DNA from 4 places in the Candidatus Photobacterium acropomis genome. Region 3 is predicted to be linked to each of the others. Evidence: predicted binding sites of a transcription regulator. Region 3 holds the regulator's gene; each other region holds the start of a gene.

Region 1 (5,024 bases), 140 kb from region 3:
ACAATGGCGATATGCACAGCAGTTGTGCTCCGTTAGATCCCCAACAGTTTAAAGATGACGTACGTAAGCTTCGTGCCCAAGGTAAAATCATCGTACTATCACTCGGAGGTGCTGAAGGTACCATCACGCTAAATACCGATTCAGACCAAGCTAACTTTGTTTCAAGTCTAACTGACATTATCAACGAATGGGGTTTTGACGGTTTAGATATCGATTTAGAAAGTGGCTCTAATCTACTTCATGGCACTCAGATCCAAGCTCGTTTACCTGTCGCATTAAAACAAATTGAGAAAAATATTGGTGGTGATATGTATCTCACCATGGCACCAGAGCACCCTTATGTACAAGGTGGCATGATTGCTTACTCCGGTATCTGGGGCGCTTACATTCCAATGATTGATCAATTACGTGACATGCTGAACTTGCTTCACGTCCAGCTATACAATAATGGCGGTCTAGCCAATCCATACATGTCAGGTGCTGCACCTGAAGGCTCGGTTGATATGATGGTAGCATCAGTCAAAATGCTGATTGAAGGTTTTGAGTTAGCAGATGGTAGCCAATTTGCCCCACTTCGTGATGATCAAGTCGCTATTGGTTTACCTTCAGGCCCAAGCTCAGCTAACTCAGGTCAAGCGCCTACCCAAAACATTATTGATGCCCTTGATTGTGTCACGAAAGGCAGCCGTTGTGGTTCAGTTGTACCAACAAAACTCTATCCTAACTTTGGTGGTGTAATGACATGGTCAATTAACTGGGATATGCATGATGGTTTTAACTTCTCAGGCCCTATTGGGAAAAAACTGCAAGAAATGAATAGCCAGCGATAACGAAAGCAGTAAAAACAACAACGCCAAGGCAAATAGCTGCCTTGGCGTTTTTTATTCTTCTTATGACTTACAATTAGTAACGCTTAATTCGCACCACTTTCATGGTCTCGACTTCAAAGCCTGCAACCGTCACCGTTTCAGGGTAGTAGGTCATATTCACTTTCGCACCTTTTAGGCTTTGGTATTTTTTCTTTCGCTTAAACTTAAAAGGCACATCATAGCCTTCAATCATCAAGGTATGCAGGATCCAATCACCATCTTCACGTTGAGTATGAGAATACACTTTTAAACCATCGCTATGGATCAATTCAGCATGTTTAGTTACTAATTTATCAACATCCGATTTCATCGCATTTAGATCCTTTTAATCAATGAATAGCCCATACGAAAACAGAGAGCCTAAGCTCTCTGTTTAATCTTAACCGCTTACTGAGCGATGTTACTACGAAAGTGGAATAAATAAACCCGCTAACGTTGCACTCATTAAGTTTGCAAGGGTTGCTGCAAAGATCGCTTTCATACCCAAACGTGCAATCTCAGGACGACGTTGAGGAACGATACCGCCTAAACCACCCATTAACATTGCAATAGACGTTAGGTTAGCGAAACCACACAGTGCGAAAGTCACGATTGCTTGAGAGTGCTCACTAAGCTTTGCAATTGTTTCAGGCTTCATTAGCTCTGCAAATGCAATAAATTCGTTAACCGCAATCTTAGTGCCGATCAAGCTTGCTGCTGTGTTCGCTTCAGACCATGGTACACCGATTAACCAAGCAACAGGTGCAAATACGTAACCAAAGATCATATCTAAGCTTAGGTGATGTAGACCATTCCAATCAAAGCCTAACCATTGACCAACAGAAGCTAACCAATTACCAACATGACCTAAACCACCGTTTACTAATGCAATTAAGCTGATCACTGCAAGTAAGCTAGCACCAACCGCCATTGCAATTTGTAAGCCGCTAAGTGCACCACGAGATGCCGCATCAACCATGTTTACTGGTTCATCTTCTTCGCCATCGTCTTCTTCTTCCATGGTGTGCACACCTTCAGTTTGAGGAACAAGCAATTTTGCCATCATCAAACCTGCAGGCGCAGACATAAAGCTTGCAGCAATAAGGTATTTTAGCTGAACACCTAAACCTGCATAGCCCACCATCGTACCGCCAGCAACAGATGCAAGACCGCCAACCATGACAGCAAACAGTTCAGAACGTGTCATACGAGACAAGAATGGACGAACAACCAATGGTGCTTCTACTGAGCCAACAAAAATATTGGCTGTTGCCGACATCGATTCTGTACGTGTTGTGCCTAAAAAGTACTGTAGCACGCCACCAATACCACGGATCACCCACTTCATTACGCCAAGGTAGTAAAGCACAGAGATCAACGCAGAGAAAAATACGATAGAAGGAAGTACGTTAACCGCAAAAATAAAACCAAGTTTAAATTGTGCTAATTGACCAAATAGGAACTCTGTACCTTCATGACCATATTCAATGATGCCGGATACCGCACCAGAAACACTGTTTAAAACTACACGACCGATAGGCACGTATAAAATAAAGCCTGCAAAGATCACTTGCACGCAAAATGCACCTAATACAGTGCGCCAATTTACCGCGCGACGATTTTCAGAAAATAAAAAACCAACGGCAAAGATTACGATAATGCCTAAGATGCCGACCAAATAATGCATGGTCATTCCTCAATGTGTAGTAGTAAACGATTGCGGGGGGATTTTAGGGAGAAATAAAAGTGTGACAAGGATCAAATTGTTATTGCAATTAACGATTCAATAACAAGAACACTCTGATTCGCTGTTTTTTTCAGCTAAGCAAACGAAATTCGTTAGATTGGTTCCTATAAGGAATACTATTGTTTCCAGAGTTTACAATTGGAAACGTTTGCGACAGCGTTTGGCTAACCGTTTGCGTCATACTGTCGCTTTTTACATCATATAATTGGCGAAAATAAAAGCCCTTTACTGACGCTAAGTGACTTCAATAACGTTTGTTCATTATATATGGCAAGAAATATTCCCCAGCTCGATATGCTCACGAATAAATTCAATAAATAAATTTACCTTTGTCGGCAAGTATTTATGGCGAGGATAAACCGCATATAACGGCATATGCTGTGTTAATTGCCACTCCGGCATCAAACGAATAAGTTTGCCTTGGCGAATTTCATCTTTTAATAGATAAGTCGCTAAGTACCCTACTCCATTACCTGCAATAGTGGCATCACGGATAGCATCGGCAGAATCAACACGATAATTACCGGTCACTTTTACTTGCAACTCCTCTTCTTTTTGGCTGAAGTTCCAAATATTGTCTTTACGCTCACGACTGAAATAGGTAATACAGTTATGTTGTTTCAAATCATCCGGATGATAAGGCACACCATGTTTGGCAAGGTAGTCAGGGCTTGCAACTAAGACAAAGTCACAATTAGTAAGATGGCGAGCAACAAAACCTTCCGGTGGTGAATCCATAAAGCCAATCCACAAATCAAGTTGCTCAGCTATAAGATCAACACGATGATCAAACAGGCTTAATTCGAGATTGACCAATGGGTGACGCTCGTGAAATTCATTAATGTAAGGCGCAACATGGTTAGACGCAAAAGATTGAGCGATCCCCACCCTTAACGAACCTTGCTGGCTATCACCCAGCGCTAACAACTCACTTTCTGCTTCATTAATTTCATCGACAACCTTTTCACAATGCTTAGCAAAGATACGACCTGACTCAGTTAGAGCAAATGAGCGAGTGGTTCGCTGTACCAATTGAACCCCTAGTCGCTCTTCTAGTTGCTGTACTAATTTACTGACTTGGGTACGGGAGATCTCAAGTAACTGTGCTGCTTTGGTAAAACTCTGCTGTTTTGTCAAAGCATTGAACACAACCATTTGCTGCGCTTTTTTTAACATTGATAACCTTTATGACTTCAAATAGTTGTAATGACTTTTAAACGTAAAAGCATACTAAACAACATACTTTCCTATTCTACTATAGATAGAAAGAGCGACAACCAATTGAAACCTTGGAAGGAAATCACACTAAAATTCAGATTGAAATATGACTGTCATAAACTTATATGGTCATAAATATGTACCACTTCAGCACAATTAAAATACTTTCCAATATTTCATAAGACACCAAAAAATCAGATCTAGCCTCGCAAAAACATATACTTAAAAGAAATAACTTAATAAATATCAAATAATACGATCGAATTTAAATCAGTTTTAATTCCCATTAAGTATTTATGACAACATTCATAGAGTGTTCAAAGTTCTGAAACATAAGTGTCACATAACTTTCCTAATCTTTGTCACGTTCATTCAAACCTATAGTAATCAGCAAACACGAAAGGACTAGGAAAATGAAAACAAAGATTATCGGCGCAATCGCATTAGCAGGAACAATGGTCGCTAGCACTGCAGCAATTGCAGGCGAAACTATCTCTGTTGTAGGTTCAAGCTCTGTATCACCACTAATGGAAGTATTTGGTGAAACTTACGCAAAATCACATGATGTAACAGTAGAAGTTCAAGGCCCAGGCTCATCTGCAGGTATCCGTACTGCACACGATGGCTCAGCCGATCTAGGTATGTCTTCACGTGCTCTTAAAGCATCAGAAGAGTCACCAGAAGTAAAAGAAGTGGTTATCGCTCGTGACGGTATCGCCGTTGTTGTTAACAACAGCAACCCTGTTTCAGACTTAACTAAAGAACAAGTTGCTAAAATCTACAAAGGTGAAGTGACAAACTGGAAACAAGTTGGCGGTGAAGATAAGCCAATCGTTGTTGCTACACGTGATACAGCATCAGGTACTCGTGGTGCATTTGAAGACATCATGAGCCTTAAGAAAAAAATCAATGGTGTGAAAGTTTCTGCAATTTCACAAAAAGCACAAGTAGCAAGTGGTAATGGTCAGCTAAAAACAACTGTTGCTAACAATCCATTTGCAATCGGCTACATCTCTCTAGGTTCTGTAGATAACACAGTTAAACCTCTAGCAATCGACGGCCACAAGCCATCAGTTGCAGCTATCAAATCTGGTGACTACACCGTTCAACGTCCATTCCTTGTTGTTTACAAAGAAGGTCGTCCATCAGCTGAAGCACTTAAATTCCTATCTTGGATGAAGACTGCTGACGCACAAAAAATTGTTGAAAGC
Region 2 (5,024 bases), 1.0 Mb from region 3:
ATAGCCCTGAATTACTAAAAGGCTTCTTCTACGCAATGCAATCTCTAGTACGTGATGAAAAACTACTGGCGTACCACGACCGTGGTGATGGTGGTTTATATGTAACGTTAGCGGAAATGGCATTTGCAGGCCACACGGGGGTTGAAGTTGATATCAATACAAGCGGTGAAGATGCCATTGATGATGTGCTAGCAAGCCTATTTAATGAAGAGTTAGGCGCTGTTATTCAAGTACGTACTGATGATCTTGATTTGGTTCAGTCGGTACTGGCTGCGAATGGTCTTGAAGCATGTAGTCATGTAATTGGTACCGTAGTTGAAGAAGATGTGGTGCGTATCTGGAATGGTAACGATTTAGTACTAGAGCAAAACCGTACCGAACTTCGTGCTGTATGGGCTGAAACTACTTACCAAATGCAAGCGATGCGTGATAACCCAGCGGGTGCATTACAAGAGTTTGAAGCGAAGAAAGATACCCAAGATCCAGGTCTAAATGTGAAGCTAACATTTGATATTAATGAAGATGTCGCGGCTCCATTTATTGCTCCTGCTATTAACCTTGGCGCGAAACCACAAATGGCGATTTTACGTGAGCAAGGGGTTAACTCTCACGTTGAAATGGCGGCAGCATTTGACCGTGCCGGCTTTGATGCGAAAGATGTTCACATGAGTGACATTCTAGCGGGTAACGTGAAACTTGATGGTTTCAACGGTTTAGTTGCATGTGGTGGTTTCTCATACGGTGACGTATTAGGTGCAGGTGAAGGTTGGGCGAAATCAATCCTGTTTAACAACATGGCACGTGATCAGTTTGAAGCTTTCTTTAATCGTAACGATACCTTAGCGTTAGGTGTGTGTAATGGTTGTCAGATGATGTCTAACCTACGCGACTTAATTCCAGGTGCTGATTTATGGCCGCGTTTCGTCCGCAATGAATCAGAGCGTTTTGAAGCACGCTTTAGCTTAGTGGAAGTACAACAAAGCCCATCATTATTCTTTAATGAAATGGTTGGCTCTCACATGCCAATTGCGGTATCTCACGGTGAAGGTCGTGTTGAAGTACGTAATGCGGAGCACCTAGCCGCGCTAGAGCAAGCAGATACAGTCGCACTTCGTTACATCGATAACTACGGCAAACTAACAGAGCAATACCCGGCGAACCCGAATGGTTCACCAAACGGTATTACTGGTGTAACCACCACCGATGGTCGTGTAACGATTATGATGCCGCACCCTGAGCGTGTATTTAGAACTGTTGCGAACTCATGGCACCCAGATGACTGGAGTGAAAATAGCCCATGGATGCGTATGTTTAGAAATGCACGTGTCAATATTGGTTAAAAATACATTTGCTTAACATAATGAGACCGCCCGAAAGGGCGGTTTTTTTGTTCTATTTGAGTGATTATTCGATGTTTGTTTCCATTGTTGATAATAATCACATTAAAAAATGAAAAGGGAGGGTTATAATTGCGAAAATAGGATGTAATGGAAATACTATTTCCCAAAAGGAATTATTAATGGGGCAGGATATACCCACACCAATGCGTTTACGTATTGCATCGAAAATACTGGCATTGCTTGTTGCATTAAGTCTTTTTCGTCAGGCAAATTTATTTGAACATTTCTTTAGTGACTCACCGATCGCTATCGTACCCGACATTATTCTTTGTCTTGTTTTCATTTCTGGTCTCCTTGCTTGCATTGGATTATTCAAGGAAGCGAAATGGGGTTTTTTCCCATTGTATTTTTATATTCCAGCGACAACGATGTTTTTAAAACTTAGTTTTATTCCTTATCTTCCTGATTTAGTGCCGATTACATATCGTGGACATACTATCTTAGCGATAAATAGCTTAGTGCTGATTTATTCTGTTTTTTTATTATTACGACGAATGGATAGAAACCTGATATATGAAGTTTAAAGAGACTTAAATTTAGAGATGGGATCTGTAATAATGAGTTTAATTAAATCAGTTGGTTGAAAGTAATTTTATGACTTCAGCTATGTAAAGGATGATGATGATGAAAAAGATTGAAGCCATTATTAAGCCATTTAAGCTTGATGACGTGCGTGAAGCACTAGCAGAAGTGGGTATTACTGGCATGACCGTTTCTGAAGTGAAAGGATTTGGACGTCAGAAAGGGCATACCGAGCTATACCGTGGTGCTGAATACATGGTTGATTTTCTACCGAAAGTAAAAATTGAAATTGTTGTGTGCGACGAAGTGGCAGAGCAGTGTATTGATACTATCGTAGAAACAGCACAAACAGGTAAGATTGGTGATGGTAAGATCTTCATGTTTGATATTGAGCGCGTGGTACGTATTCGTACTGGTGAAGAAGACGAAGACGCAATCTAATACCATTTACAAGATTTTAAAAAGAGGCATTACATTTATGTAATGCCTCTTTTTATTTATCTGTATATTGCCAGCAGTGTTAGTTCACATCAGGTACCACAGGGTTATAACGACCTGGCTTGTAATTCATCGCAAGCACAAGGTTTAGCATCACAGCGCCAAGAATAGATAGCAGTAAAATAGTTGGGCTGACAAAGAAGAAAGACGCCACTAATATACTAATATCAATCGACATTTGGATTTTACCTGCTGAGATCCCAAATTTGTCCTGAATAAACAGTACCAGTACATTGAAGCCGCCCAAACTGGTGTGATGACGAAATAAGATCAGCATACCTAATCCCATCAATAAGCCACCAATGACAGCGCAATAAACCGGATTTAGCCAGCTGATTGTGAGCACATAATGCATGTTATCAACCATCAGTGAGACAAGCGCACCAGAGAGAATGCTGGTGATAGCAAAGCTTCGTCCCATTCTAAACCATGCCATTAAGTAAAACGGACAGTTCATCAAAAAGTACAGCTTACCAAAAGAGATATCGACAAAATGGGTAAGTAACAACGCAAGGCCCGTGGTGCCTCCCGTTAAAAGCTGACTTTGCTGAAGGAAAAAGATGCCCTGCGCGACAATGAATGTCCCTGTTAAAATCGCAATGAGATTTTCGTGCAGAGGGTGTTTACTACTACTCAATCGGGGTACTCCTTGTAAATAATGGCGCAATAGTAAAAGTTAATAAGAATTTATAAAAGTAGCTAACTGAAATACATAACCATGGGTTGTAATCTATTGTTTACATTTTTGTAAATAACTTTATCCTGAAAAAACTTGCCTTATCGATAAAATAAAAAGCTTGTTACGTGAGTAATTTCAATATGAAAAAAATTCATGACATATTGAAAATAAACTGACGTAATCTTGAATAAAAAAAACATTTAGGACTACCTGATTTAGATCAATTTCGGTAAGATAGGCGATAATTAACAAGCAAGACGAAAACGTTTGCGTCCGCGTGGCGCCTAGCATTGCGATTTTTAAGTTTTTGCTCAAAATGGTATTTAAATTAGCTGAATCAGGAGATACAGATGCTAAAGCGCGATATGAATATTGCTGATTATGATGCGGAACTATTTGCGGCCATTCAGGAAGAGACAGCTCGTCAGGAAGAACACATCGAGTTGATTGCTTCTGAAAACTACACTAGCCCACGCGTGATGGAAGCTCAAGGCTCTCAGCTAACAAACAAGTATGCTGAAGGTTACCCAGGTAAGCGCTACTACGGTGGTTGTGAGTTTGTTGATAAAGCAGAGCAGCTTGCTATTGATCGTGCTTGCCAACTGTTTGGTGCAGAATACGCGAACGTTCAGCCACACTCAGGCTCACAAGCAAACAACGCTGTTTACATGGCACTGTTAAATGCTGGCGATACTGTATTAGGTATGAGCCTTGCGCACGGTGGTCACTTAACGCACGGTTCACCAGTAAACTTCTCAGGTAAGCTATACAATATCATTCCTTACGGTATCGATGAGAACGGTCAAATCGATTACGCAGAAGTTGAAGCTTTAGCCCTTGAGCATAAGCCAAAGATGATCATCGGTGGTTTCTCTGCTTACTCTCAAGTTGTTGACTGGAAACGCATGCGTGAAATCGCAGACAAAGTAGGCGCGTACTTCTTTGTTGATATGGCACACGTAGCTGGTCTTATAGCTGCAGGTGTTTACCCGAACCCAGTACCGCATGCACACGTTGTGACAACAACAACGCATAAAACACTAGCAGGTCCTCGTGGTGGTTTGATCCTTTCTAACGAAGGTGAAGATCTTTACAAAAAACTGAACTCTGCTGTATTCCCTGGCGGTCAAGGCGGTCCTCTAATGCACGTTATCGCTGCAAAAGCGGTAGCATTTAAAGAAGCAATGGAGCCAGAGTTTAAAGAATACCAAGCTCGTGTTGTTGAAAACGCGAAAGTAATGGTTGGTGAGTTTATCGAGCGTGGTTACAAGATTGTATCAGGTAGCACAGAAAACCACCTATTCCTTGTAGATTTGATCGATAAAGACATTACAGGTAAAGAAGCTGATGCTGCACTAGGTGCTGCTAACATCACTGTTAACAAAAACAGCGTACCAAATGATCCACGTAGCCCATTCGTAACCTCGGGTATCCGTGTAGGTACACCATCAATCACTCGCCGTGGCTTTACTGCAGAAGATGCACGTCAGCTAGCGGGTTGGATGTGTGATGTATTAGACAACATCGATAACGAAACTGTTATTGCTGAAACAAAAGCAAAAGTTCTTGATATTTGTAAGCGTCTACCTGTTTACGCGTAATACAAATTGAGAATCTAATGGCATAATCTCTGTGTTATGGCGATAAAGGCTTACTCTTAGGGTAAGCCTTTTTTAATATTTGCAGATTTTAAGTTACGCACAATAAACCAACTATTAATTGCTTTTTAAGCAGAATTCGTAGAAAAAAAGGGCGAATATTCTCGTTAACGGTTTGAAATAGGTTACACTGAACCGATTGAATGTAGGAGGCTAAATGCATTGTCCTTTTTGCGGTGCGAATGACACCAAAGTAATCGATTCTCGATTGGTTGCAGATGGCCACCAAGTGCGCCGACGCCGCCAATGTTTAGCTTGTAATGAACG
Region 3 (5,024 bases):
TCTTCTATTGTGATTGGCCCAATGGCAATCAGTTATAAACAAAGTCTACTTGCGCTGATACCTGGTGATCATCAACTGGCGCAACATGTCAGCTTAGTGATCCATCAAATACGTCTACCTCGCACCCTACTCTGCTTTGCCATTGGTGCAATTTTGGCGATTTGCGGCAGCGTACTGCAAGGGCTATTTCGTAATCCTCTTGCCGATCCCGGGATTATTGGTATTACAGGCGGTGCCGGATTAGGTGCAGCATTAGCCATTGTGTTATTTGCCCCACTTACTAACACTTTCCCACAGTTACTTAACTTTGCCATTGTGCCTGTGTTTGCGTTTATTGGCGGTGCAATTAGCACTGTCATGGTTTACCGCTTAGGCACAGATAAAAACGGCACATCAGTGATGATCATGCTATTAGCTGGGGTTGCGATTACCGCAATTTCAGCGGCAGGATTAGGCTTACTTAACTATATTGCTGATGATGAGGCACTGCGTGATTTATCACTGTGGTCAATGGGCTCACTGGCTGGTGCTACGTGGTCTGGGATCCTTCTTGCCTACTGTACTTTAGCGTTACTGTTTAACTACTGTTATCGCCATTGTAATAACTTGAATGCGTTCCTATTAGGTGAAGCAGAAGCCCGGCACATGGGCGTCAATACTCAGCACTTAAAGCGTAATCTTATTATTGTCTGTGCGGCAGGTGTCGGTATTACCGTGTCGATTTGTGGCCCTATCGGATTTATCGGTTTAGTCATCCCTCATGTCGGACGTATGCTAACAGGTCCAAATCATAAAACCTTATTGCCCATTTCAGCTCTATTAGGCGGTTTAATTTTATTAGTTGCAGATATGATCGCCCGTAGTGCTTTTTCACCACAAGAATTACCCGTTGGCATTATCACCGCTATTTTAGGTGCGCCTTTCTTTATCTATTTACTTAGCGCTCAAAAGAGGCACATTTCATGACAGCAACTGCCATTGATATTGATTTACTTAGTTCGAAAGAAAACAGTTCTCAAAATAACGCTTCTCTAAATACAAACAGCGTTATTCAAGCTAGAAATCTCAAACTCCGTTACGGCAATAAAGTCTTATTAGATGATCTGAATTTAGATATTCATTCAGGCGAGGTCACCGCCCTTTTAGGCCCCAATGGCGCAGGTAAAAGTACCTTATTAAAAGTGCTCTGTGGCGAAGTGACACCTGAATCTGGCGAGGTCTCTTTTTTCGGGCAACCACTGTCATCATGGGACAGAGCTACACTGGCTAAACATTTAGGCATACTGCCGCAACACAGTGCCCTTTCTTTTGCATTCACAGCAAAAGAAGTGGTGGAGTTAGGTGCAATTCCGTTACAGCTGACTTCACCACAGCTCAAATCAGTAACCAAAATGACAATGGATTATGTAGATGTCAAAAACCTTGCAAATAGGCTTTACCCGACACTTTCTGGCGGCGAAAAACAACGGATCCATTTCGCTCGGGTATTAACCCAATTAAGCCAAGCTGGTGAACATTGTATTTTGATGCTAGATGAACCAACCTCAGCTCTTGATTTGGCACATCAGCATCACACCTTACAAATCGCCAAGAACATGGCAATGCAAGGCGCTGCGGTTATTGTGGTATTACATGATTTAAACCTTGCAGCGCAATACACAGATCGGATGATTTTCCTAAAAGATGGGCAAATAAAAGCGGATGGAACACCGTCACAAGTGCTCACGGCAGAAGTTGTAGAATCGCTGTATGGTTGGCCTGTTACGGTGCATACCCACCCTAAAGAAAACTACCCTTATATTTTGTCAGCGAATCATCCTATTCTTTAATAACCAATCAGTTATTAATACTGTAAAAATGCGATAAAAATCGGATTAAGCGTGACAACGACCTACATTTTTATACTTTATCATCAATAATTTCACTCAAGATGAACAGAAAGATTGCACAACGCAAAACACACAGTAAAATGTGAGCGCAAGCGATTACACATGTAAAAGTTGTAATAAAAATTTCGATACACTAATGCCGCATTTATTGCGGCTTTAGTTGTTTAAGAGCGGTACTCTATAAAAACGGTGCCAAATTGAATAATTAAGTAGTTAATAATTAAAGAATTTCATATCTACTAGTCTCTCAACTAGCCATCTACTACGTAATTAATCAATTGGGTACCACAACCTTTTGTCAGATCTCTATCTGACCATAATTAGAAGAATAAATATGGCAACCATTAAAGACGTTGCACGTATGGCAGGTGTATCAACCACAACTGTGTCACACGTGATCAATAAAACACGCTTTGTTGCAGAAGCAACACAGAAAAAAGTGCTGGCTGCGGTAGACGAGCTTAACTACGCACCAAGTGCTGTAGCGCGAAGCTTAAAATGTAATACAACTCGTACCATTGGTATGTTGGTAACAAAATCAACTAACCCATTCTTTGCTGAAGTTGTACATGGCGTTGAAGAATACTGTTACGGCGCAGGCTATACCCTGATCCTATGTAACACAGAAGGTAATCTTGAAAAGCAACGTGACTACCTACGCATGCTGGCAGAAAAGCGTGTTGATGGCTTACTAGTAATGTGTAGCGATCTTGATCAGAAGCTACTTGAACTACTAGAGCGTCAGAACGATCTTCCAATGGTTATCATGGACTGGGGTCCAGAACGTCCTCACACTGACAACATTCAAGATAACGCTGAAGATGGTGGCTACATTGCGACTAAACACTTCATCGATAACGGCCATAAGAAAATTGGCTGTCTATCTGGTCAAGCTGATAAGTCTACTTGTCATGAGCGCCTAAAAGGTTTCCGTAAAGCTATGGCAGAAGCGGACTTAAGCGTTAATGAAGATTGGCTACTTGAAGGTGACTTCGAATGTGAATCTGCTGTAGAAGCAGCGAAGAAATTTATCGCAATGAAAGATCGCCCTACTGCTATCTTCTGTTTCAACGATATCATGGCAATGGCAATGATCAGTACATTCCAGCAAGCAGGTCTACGTATTCCTGATGATATCTCTATCATTGGTTACGATAACATTGACCTTGCACCGTACTTTGCTCCACCGCTAACGACCATCCACCAGCCTAAGCGTCGTTTAGGTAAAACAGCGGTGGAAATTTTGCTAGATCGTGTTAAAGACAAGAATCACGCTCGTCAAACTTTTGAAATGACGCCTGAGCTTGTTGCGAGAAAGTCTGTTAAAGATCTCAACTAACAAGATTGACCTTGGTAAGTCATGAAAAAGCCGATAAGTTTAACTTGTTGGCTTTTTTTTACTTTTTTAAAAAAGATTTATGCTCACCACAAGATAAGAACAATTACCTGAAGCAGTATCACATTTTTGAGGACTTGGATTTAATATTAAAACTAATATTTAATATAACTTTATATAGTCACGAACAGGCAAATTAATTGAAAGATTAAGACGCAAAACCTCCGGCCTAACAATTATTATTAATTCACGGTAGCGGGGTTACCGAAGGATTATAATTAGTCTCGCCAATATAATGACGATTATTTTAACAATATATTGACAAGCCTATTATGAAGATTGATTAATCTAATTCCTCGCTCTTGATGTTTAGGTGACACTCATATTTATTTCACCGAGTAGAAGCATGGATAAACCAATATTAAAAGATTCATTAAAATTATTTGACCATTTTGGATCTGTGAAATCACGGTCGATGTTTGGCGGTTTTGGCATTTTTGCTGGTGATACAATGTTTGCATTAGTTGTAAATGATAAACTTCATTTACGCGCAAACGCTGAAACCGAAAAGGAATTCAAAAAAGCAGGTCTTGAGCCTTACGTTTATAAGAAACGTGGCTTCCCTGTTGTAACCAAGCACTACGCAATACCTGATAATTGGTGGGACGAACCTGAAAAGATCGTTGCGCAAGGTCGGTATTCATTGGATGCAGCAGAAAAAGACAAGCAAGAAAAGGAGAGTTGCGTACCTGACCGTATAAAGGACTTACCAAACCTACGGTTATCAAACGAAAGAATGCTTAAAAAAGCAGGCATAGAGACTATCGAACAACTTCAAGCTGCTGGTGCTTTAGGTGCATACCAAGCGCTACAAAAAGCGCAAAACAGTCCACTTAGTCTTGAATTACTATGGGCGCTAGAAGGTGCAATAAGTGGTCAACATTGGTCTGTTATTCCTGAGCAACGTCGAAACGAATTATTATCAGCCCTTTCTTAATAAATCTACTTCGACAATTCTATTTAACTTAGAAATAAAAGATGTTCATTCTTTTATTTCTAAGTATACCTACTAAATATATATTTAGAATAATACCTAACCAGACTACTCTATTTTATATCTTTTAATACATAAAGCTCATAATAAGAACTAGCAAAATAACGCACCTAGAAGTAATTAATAACTTCTTGTTTTATATCAATGCTAAAACATAAATATTTAATTTTGTTTTTTATAACGTCAAATATTTAACGCTTTATTAATCTCGCATCACATTTATCGCTATTTACAATATCCTCCTCGCCTTTTATTTTCTTCACCATTGGTTTTATTTTCGCCAACTGATTGGCGAAAAAGCCATAATTCTTAGTAAATGAAATACAATACATACAGTTAAGGTCTACATGTATACCCTAGCAACTCGCTTTTTAGGTATCTGTTTTAAGGAATGGCTGTGCGTATCTCAATCAAGAAAATCGACTCTCTCTGGGTAAAACCCTTGCTATGGCTCCAAGCTCGACATTATGGGCAAGTGCTAAACCCAGCTAAGCTTTGGGGCCGCAAACCTGTACTGTTTTGGTTAGTCGCAGGATTTTTCGGTTTTCTCGATCGCAAAAAATCCCCTATCCAAGCTGTGATACGCTCGCTGATCTGTGTTCGTGTGTCACAACTCAATGACTGTGCATTCTGTGTTGATGCTAACGGTATGAAGTTGGCAGAGCGTTGTGATTCTGAAGAAAAAATCAAAGCATTGGCGAATTGGCAACACTCTGATTTATTTACGGAGCAAGAACGCGCTGTG
Region 4 (5,024 bases), 1.3 Mb from region 3:
TGCACCACCTGCACCTAATAATAAGATGCGTTGATCTTTCAATTCGACATGTTGATTGATCAGATCTTGTACTAGACCTTCGCCATCTGTGTTATCACCTAGCACGCCACCATCATCTAGTTTCTTAAGCGTGTTAACAGCACCAGCTAAACGAGCACGTTCTGTCAGGGTGGTCGCATATTGATAAGCTTGCTCTTTAAATGGTACCGTGATGTTACAACCTTTACCGCCATCATTAAAAAATGCATCTGCCGCTTGTACGAAACCATCAAGCGCTACTAGTTGGCTGGTATATGTCATCTGCTGGCTCGTTTGACGGGCAAACAAGGTATGAATGAACGGAGATTTACTTTGTCCGATCGGGTTACCAAATACGACGTACTTATCCATATACGAATTCTCTCTTTATATAAGCAGGCTCTATCACTCCGTGATCTGAGCTAAATGATTGTTCACCACTCACGCGGCTTTAAGAAATCTTGATACAAACGGGCTTCTGCTGAGTTTGGCTCTGGCTCATAACAGTATTCCCAGCGTGCTAATGGCGGCATCGACATTAAAATCGATTCTGTTCGTCCACCGCTTTGCAAACCAAATAAGGTGCCACGATCGTAAACCAAGTTAAACTCAACATAACGTCCACGACGATATAACTGAAATTCTCGCTCACGTTCACCATAAGGCAAGTGATAACGCTGTTTTACAATTGGCATGTAAGCATTAATGTAGCCATTGCCTACCGCTTGCATGTAAGCAAAGCTCTTTTCAAATCCCCACTGATTGAGATCATCAAAGAACAAACCACCCACACCACGCGTTTCATTGCGATGTGGTAGGTAGAAGTATTGATCGCACCACGCTTTATGCTCTGAATACACCTCATCACCAAACGGGGCACAAAGTTGTTTCGCTGTATCATGCCAATGTTGGCAATCTTCTTCGAATGGGTAAAAAGGGGTGAGATCAAATCCACCACCAAACCACCACACAGGGGCTTCGCCGTCTTTTTCTGCGATGAAGAAACGGACATTGGCATGAGAGGTAGGTACATAAGGATTGCGAGGATGGATAACCAAGGATACGCCCATGGCTTCAAAGCGACGGCCTGCAAGTTCAGGGCGATGCGCAGTAGCAGAAGCTGGCATTTCGGCACCGTAAACATGAGAGAAGTTCACACCTGCTTGCTCGAAGATCTCACCGTTACGTAATACACGGCTACGACCACCACCACCTTCTTCACGTTGCCATTGGTCTTGCTCAAATGACACTGTGGTTTCTTGCTGCTCTAATGCTTGGCAAATGCGATCTTGTAAATCCAACAAGAAGGATTTCACCGCATGTTTGTCGACTTGGTTATCCATACTATTTACCCCTGACGGAAGATATTGCCATTGCGTGCATCACGGATCTCAGAAGGATTGGTACGTCCTCCCGTTTCTCCTTGGAGGATCGCAGCTAGACAATGGCCCAGTTGTTGCTCGACTTCTTGCGCTGTTCGGCCCGGCTCTTGTCCTGTTAGGTTAGCGCTGGTTGAGGTAATTGGCTTACCGAACTCTAAACATAGACGTTGTACTAATGAATGATCGCTCACACGTACCGCAATAGTCGTAAATTGGCCCGTTAAAAATGCAGGCACATTCGCTTTAGTTGGCATAACCCATGTTACAGGACCTGGCCACGTTGCCATCACTGTCGCTTTTTGCTCTGCGGTTAATTGGCTTTCATCTATGTATGGCAATAACTGTTCATAATTAGCAGCGATCAAAATCAACCCTTTTTCGACAGGGCGCTGTTTAATTTCTAATAATTTTTCAACCGCTTGTTGATTATCAGGATCGCAACCAACACCAAACACCGCTTCGGTTGGGTAACCGATCACTTCACCTTGTTTTAAGGCAGCGACAACTTGAGCAAAATTCTCCACAGTATCCTCGTTTCTTCTTTGGCAAATATTGTTGTTTTACTTTCTCAAAATCATTCTACCTACTCCTTAGTCACAACTCCATGCTAGGTTATAAGACAGTCAATATTCATGACGCAAACGTTTTCCTTTGCGATAAATCACCGTATAATGCCGACATCAACACGATGTTAAGTTATGACCTGAAGGAGAATGAGATGAAAGTTGGAATAATCATGGGTTCAAAATCTGACTGGCCAACTATGCAACATGCCGCTGAGATGCTTGATCGTTTCAATGTTCCTTATGAGACAAAGGTCGTTTCAGCTCACCGCACCCCGCATTTACTGGCGGAATACGCAGAAAGTGCACAAGAGCGTGGTATTAAAGTGATCATCGCAGGTGCTGGCGGTGCGGCTCACTTACCAGGTATGACAGCCGCTTTTACTAGCGTGCCTGTATTAGGTGTGCCAGTACAATCTCGCGCCCTAAAAGGTATGGATTCACTGCTTTCGATTGTTCAAATGCCAAAGGGGATTGCAGTAGGTACATTGGCGATTGGTGATGCAGGTGCTGCCAATGCTGGCCTATTAGCCGCACAAATTATCGGTACGCAAGATGAGCAAGTGCTTGCAGCCATTGATACTTTCCGTAAAGAGCAAACAGAAACCGTACTGAGTAATCCAAATCCAGCTGAGGACGCATAATGAATAACGTGCTCGTCCTTGGAGCAGGTCAACTTGCCCGTATGATGGCACTGGCTGGCGCACCGCTTAACATCAATGTGATTGCCTATGATGTGGGTAGCGATAAGGTGGTTCATCCACTGACCCTACAGGTTATGGCGGACTCTTTAGCTCAAGCCATTAATGAAGTTGATGCCATCACCGCTGAATTTGAACACATTCCTCACGATATTTTAGATAGTTGCGCTGCTAGCGGAAAATTCTTCCCAACGCCTGATGCAATTAAAGCAGGTGGCGATCGCCGACTTGAAAAAGCGTTACTGGATAACGCAGGCGTGCGAAATGCGAAATACCATGTGATCCGTGAGCGTGCTGATCTATTAACAGCGATTGAAAAGATCGGCTTACCGCTGGTGCTAAAAAGTGCCTTAGGTGGTTATGACGGTAAAGGGCAGTGGCGCTTAAAAGAAAGCACACAAATTGATGCGATCTGGCTTGAAATGGCACAATGTATTGCCGATTCTGCTAATCAAGCGATTGTGGCAGAGCAATTCATTCCTTTTCAACGTGAAGTATCATTGATTGGTGCGCGTAATCGTAACGGTGATATTCAAGTATTTAACTTAACCGAGAATATTCACACTGATGGCGTATTAAGCCTATCTACCGCAATTGTGGGTGACTCACCACTGCAAGCACAAGCCGATAACATGTTCCGCGCCGTCGCTAATAGCCTTGATTATGTTGGCGTGTTAGCTATCGAGTTTTTTGATCTTGATGGTGAGTTATTGGTAAACGAAATTGCACCACGGGTTCATAACTCAGGCCACTGGACACAACAAGGGGCTGAAACCTGCCAATTTGAAAACCATTTACGTGCGGTATGTGACTTTCCACTTGGCAACACGCAATTAACTCGCCCAAGTGCGATGATCAATATCTTAGGATTAGACAGCGTACCTGATGCGGTTTATGCCCAAGAAGGTTGCCATGTTCATTGGTACGGCAAAGAAAAACGAGCAGGGCGTAAAATGGGGCACATTAACGTGTGTGCTGATACCCCAGAGCAACTGCAGTACCGTTTGATCATGTTATCGAGCTTACTCGATGAGAACGATTTCCCTGCGCTACCTCGTTAAATACACCTATATAAAAACCGACAAAAAAGCCTGCAATCTATGCAGGCTTTGTTTTTTATTCTGTTTTATCTAAGCTTTCAAGCTCTTGGTAAGCATGGCATTTTCTATCAGCACATTGCAGCCTCACACCACTGGCTAATTTCTTTTCGATTAACAAACCAAAGCCACATTGCTGGCAAGTCCCAACAACAGGTTTGTTATTCACCGCAAAACGACAACTTGGATACTGATCACAGGCATAGAATACTTTGCCATAACGGGATTTACGCTCCGTTAAATGGCCTTTGTGACATTCAGGACATTCAACATCCGTATTCTCCGCTTTCTTTTCCGTTGATGCCAAATAATGACAAGCAGGGTATGCCGAACAACCAATAAACATCCCATAACGACCTTGACGTAAAACCAACGGGCTTTCACATTCAGGGCAAGGCATATCTAACTCTTTCACCACATGTCCATCATTGTGATTTAATGGCTGAATGTAATCACACGCTGGGTAGTGATCACAGCCAAGAAACGGACCACGCTTACCAAAGCGCATCACAAGCTCACCACCACACTGTGGACAAGGCGAGTGTGCTAACGCTTGTTCATGGGCTGAAAATAAAGGCGTGTTATTGGTTGTCATTGGGTATGCTCAACAAGAAAAAAATCGCAGATACAATAACGGGCCACTTAATGGCCCGTTGCGTTTAATGAATGGTGCCTTCTTCATCCGCACCATATAGCAGCTCTTCCATTTGGCTATACGCCGTTTCATTGCCCGGCGCATTAAAGAGTACCATTAAGATGATCCATTTCAGATCATCTAACGAAAACTCATTGGTATCGAGCTCCATAATACGATCGATCACCATTTCACGTGTATCAGAACTCAATACATGGATTTGCTCAAGATACATCAAGAAGCCACGGCAAGTCACATCCATGCGGATCATCTCTTGCTCGGTATAAACACGCATTGATGTTGCTGCACAGTTATTCACATAAGGGGTATGCTCAGTTTCTTGCAGCGCTGCCAGTTGTTCTAACCAACTAAGAGCTTTATAAATATCATCTTGATGGAACCCTGCACGAATTAACTCTTCGGAAAGTTCATCTTGATCAAACATCAACTCAGCATCACTTTGGATGTAAGTCTCAAACAGGTACATAAGAATGTCCATCATGACTCGCTCCTCCTCGTTCTGATATAACCACCTGGCACTGCACTGACCAAACCAAGTAACTCCAACTCTAATAGCTGGGTTAATATTTCATGGACAGGCTGTTCACAGCGTTCAGCAACTACATCTA

The links. Region 3 encodes PurR, which represses purine synthesis genes. Its sites were predicted from a motif close to TNANGNAAACGTTTNCNTNA; they were not measured.
Region 1: Q7657_RS18015 (NupC/NupG family nucleoside CNT transporter) is a predicted target of PurR. The motif match lies at 2,732-2,751, and genes of this name have one in related genera.
Region 2: glyA (serine hydroxymethyltransferase) is a predicted target of PurR. The motif match lies at 3,355-3,374, and genes of this name have one in related genera.
Region 4: purE (5-(carboxyamino)imidazole ribonucleotide mutase) is a predicted target of PurR. The motif match lies at 2,034-2,053, and genes of this name have one in related genera.

Annotation. Positions count from the first base shown of each region.
Region 1 covers NZ_CP131609.1:2,411,101-2,416,124, forward strand. Annotated here, with positions in the region: gene Q7657_RS18005 (Ig-like domain-containing protein) at 1-830, shown strand, start outside; gene Q7657_RS18010 (hypothetical protein) at 904-1,179, opposite strand; gene Q7657_RS18015 (NupC/NupG family nucleoside CNT transporter) at 1,273-2,535, opposite strand; gene Q7657_RS18020 (LysR family transcriptional regulator) at 2,857-3,771, opposite strand; gene Q7657_RS18025 (phosphate ABC transporter substrate-binding protein) at 4,227-5,024, shown strand, end outside.
Region 2 covers NZ_CP131609.1:1,237,769-1,242,792, forward strand. Annotated here, with positions in the region: gene purL (phosphoribosylformylglycinamidine synthase) at 1-1,340, shown strand, start outside; gene Q7657_RS12755 (hypothetical protein) at 1,520-1,924, shown strand; gene glnB (nitrogen regulatory protein P-II) at 2,025-2,363, shown strand; gene Q7657_RS12765 (YitT family protein) at 2,443-3,057, opposite strand; gene glyA (serine hydroxymethyltransferase) at 3,450-4,700, shown strand; gene nrdR (transcriptional regulator NrdR) at 4,915-5,024, shown strand, end outside.
Region 3 covers NZ_CP131609.1:2,273,705-2,278,728, forward strand. Annotated here, with positions in the region: gene Q7657_RS17375 (FecCD family ABC transporter permease) at 1-966, shown strand, start outside; gene Q7657_RS17380 (heme ABC transporter ATP-binding protein) at 963-1,829, shown strand; gene purR (HTH-type transcriptional repressor PurR) at 2,224-3,228, shown strand; cyclic di-GMP riboswitch class I at 3,406-3,494, shown strand; gene Q7657_RS17390 (TfoX/Sxy family DNA transformation protein) at 3,632-4,222, shown strand; gene Q7657_RS17395 (carboxymuconolactone decarboxylase family protein) at 4,677-5,024, shown strand, end outside.
Region 4 covers NZ_CP131609.1:414,960-419,983, forward strand. Annotated here, with positions in the region: gene aroE (shikimate dehydrogenase) at 1-390, opposite strand, end outside; gene hemF (oxygen-dependent coproporphyrinogen oxidase) at 453-1,361, opposite strand; gene tsaC (L-threonylcarbamoyladenylate synthase type 1 TsaC) at 1,367-1,924, opposite strand; gene purE (5-(carboxyamino)imidazole ribonucleotide mutase) at 2,119-2,607, shown strand; gene Q7657_RS08560 (5-(carboxyamino)imidazole ribonucleotide synthase) at 2,607-3,725, shown strand; gene Q7657_RS08565 (DNA topoisomerase family protein) at 3,781-4,356, opposite strand; gene Q7657_RS08570 (DUF494 family protein) at 4,421-4,897, opposite strand; gene dprA (DNA-processing protein DprA) at 4,894-5,024, opposite strand, start outside.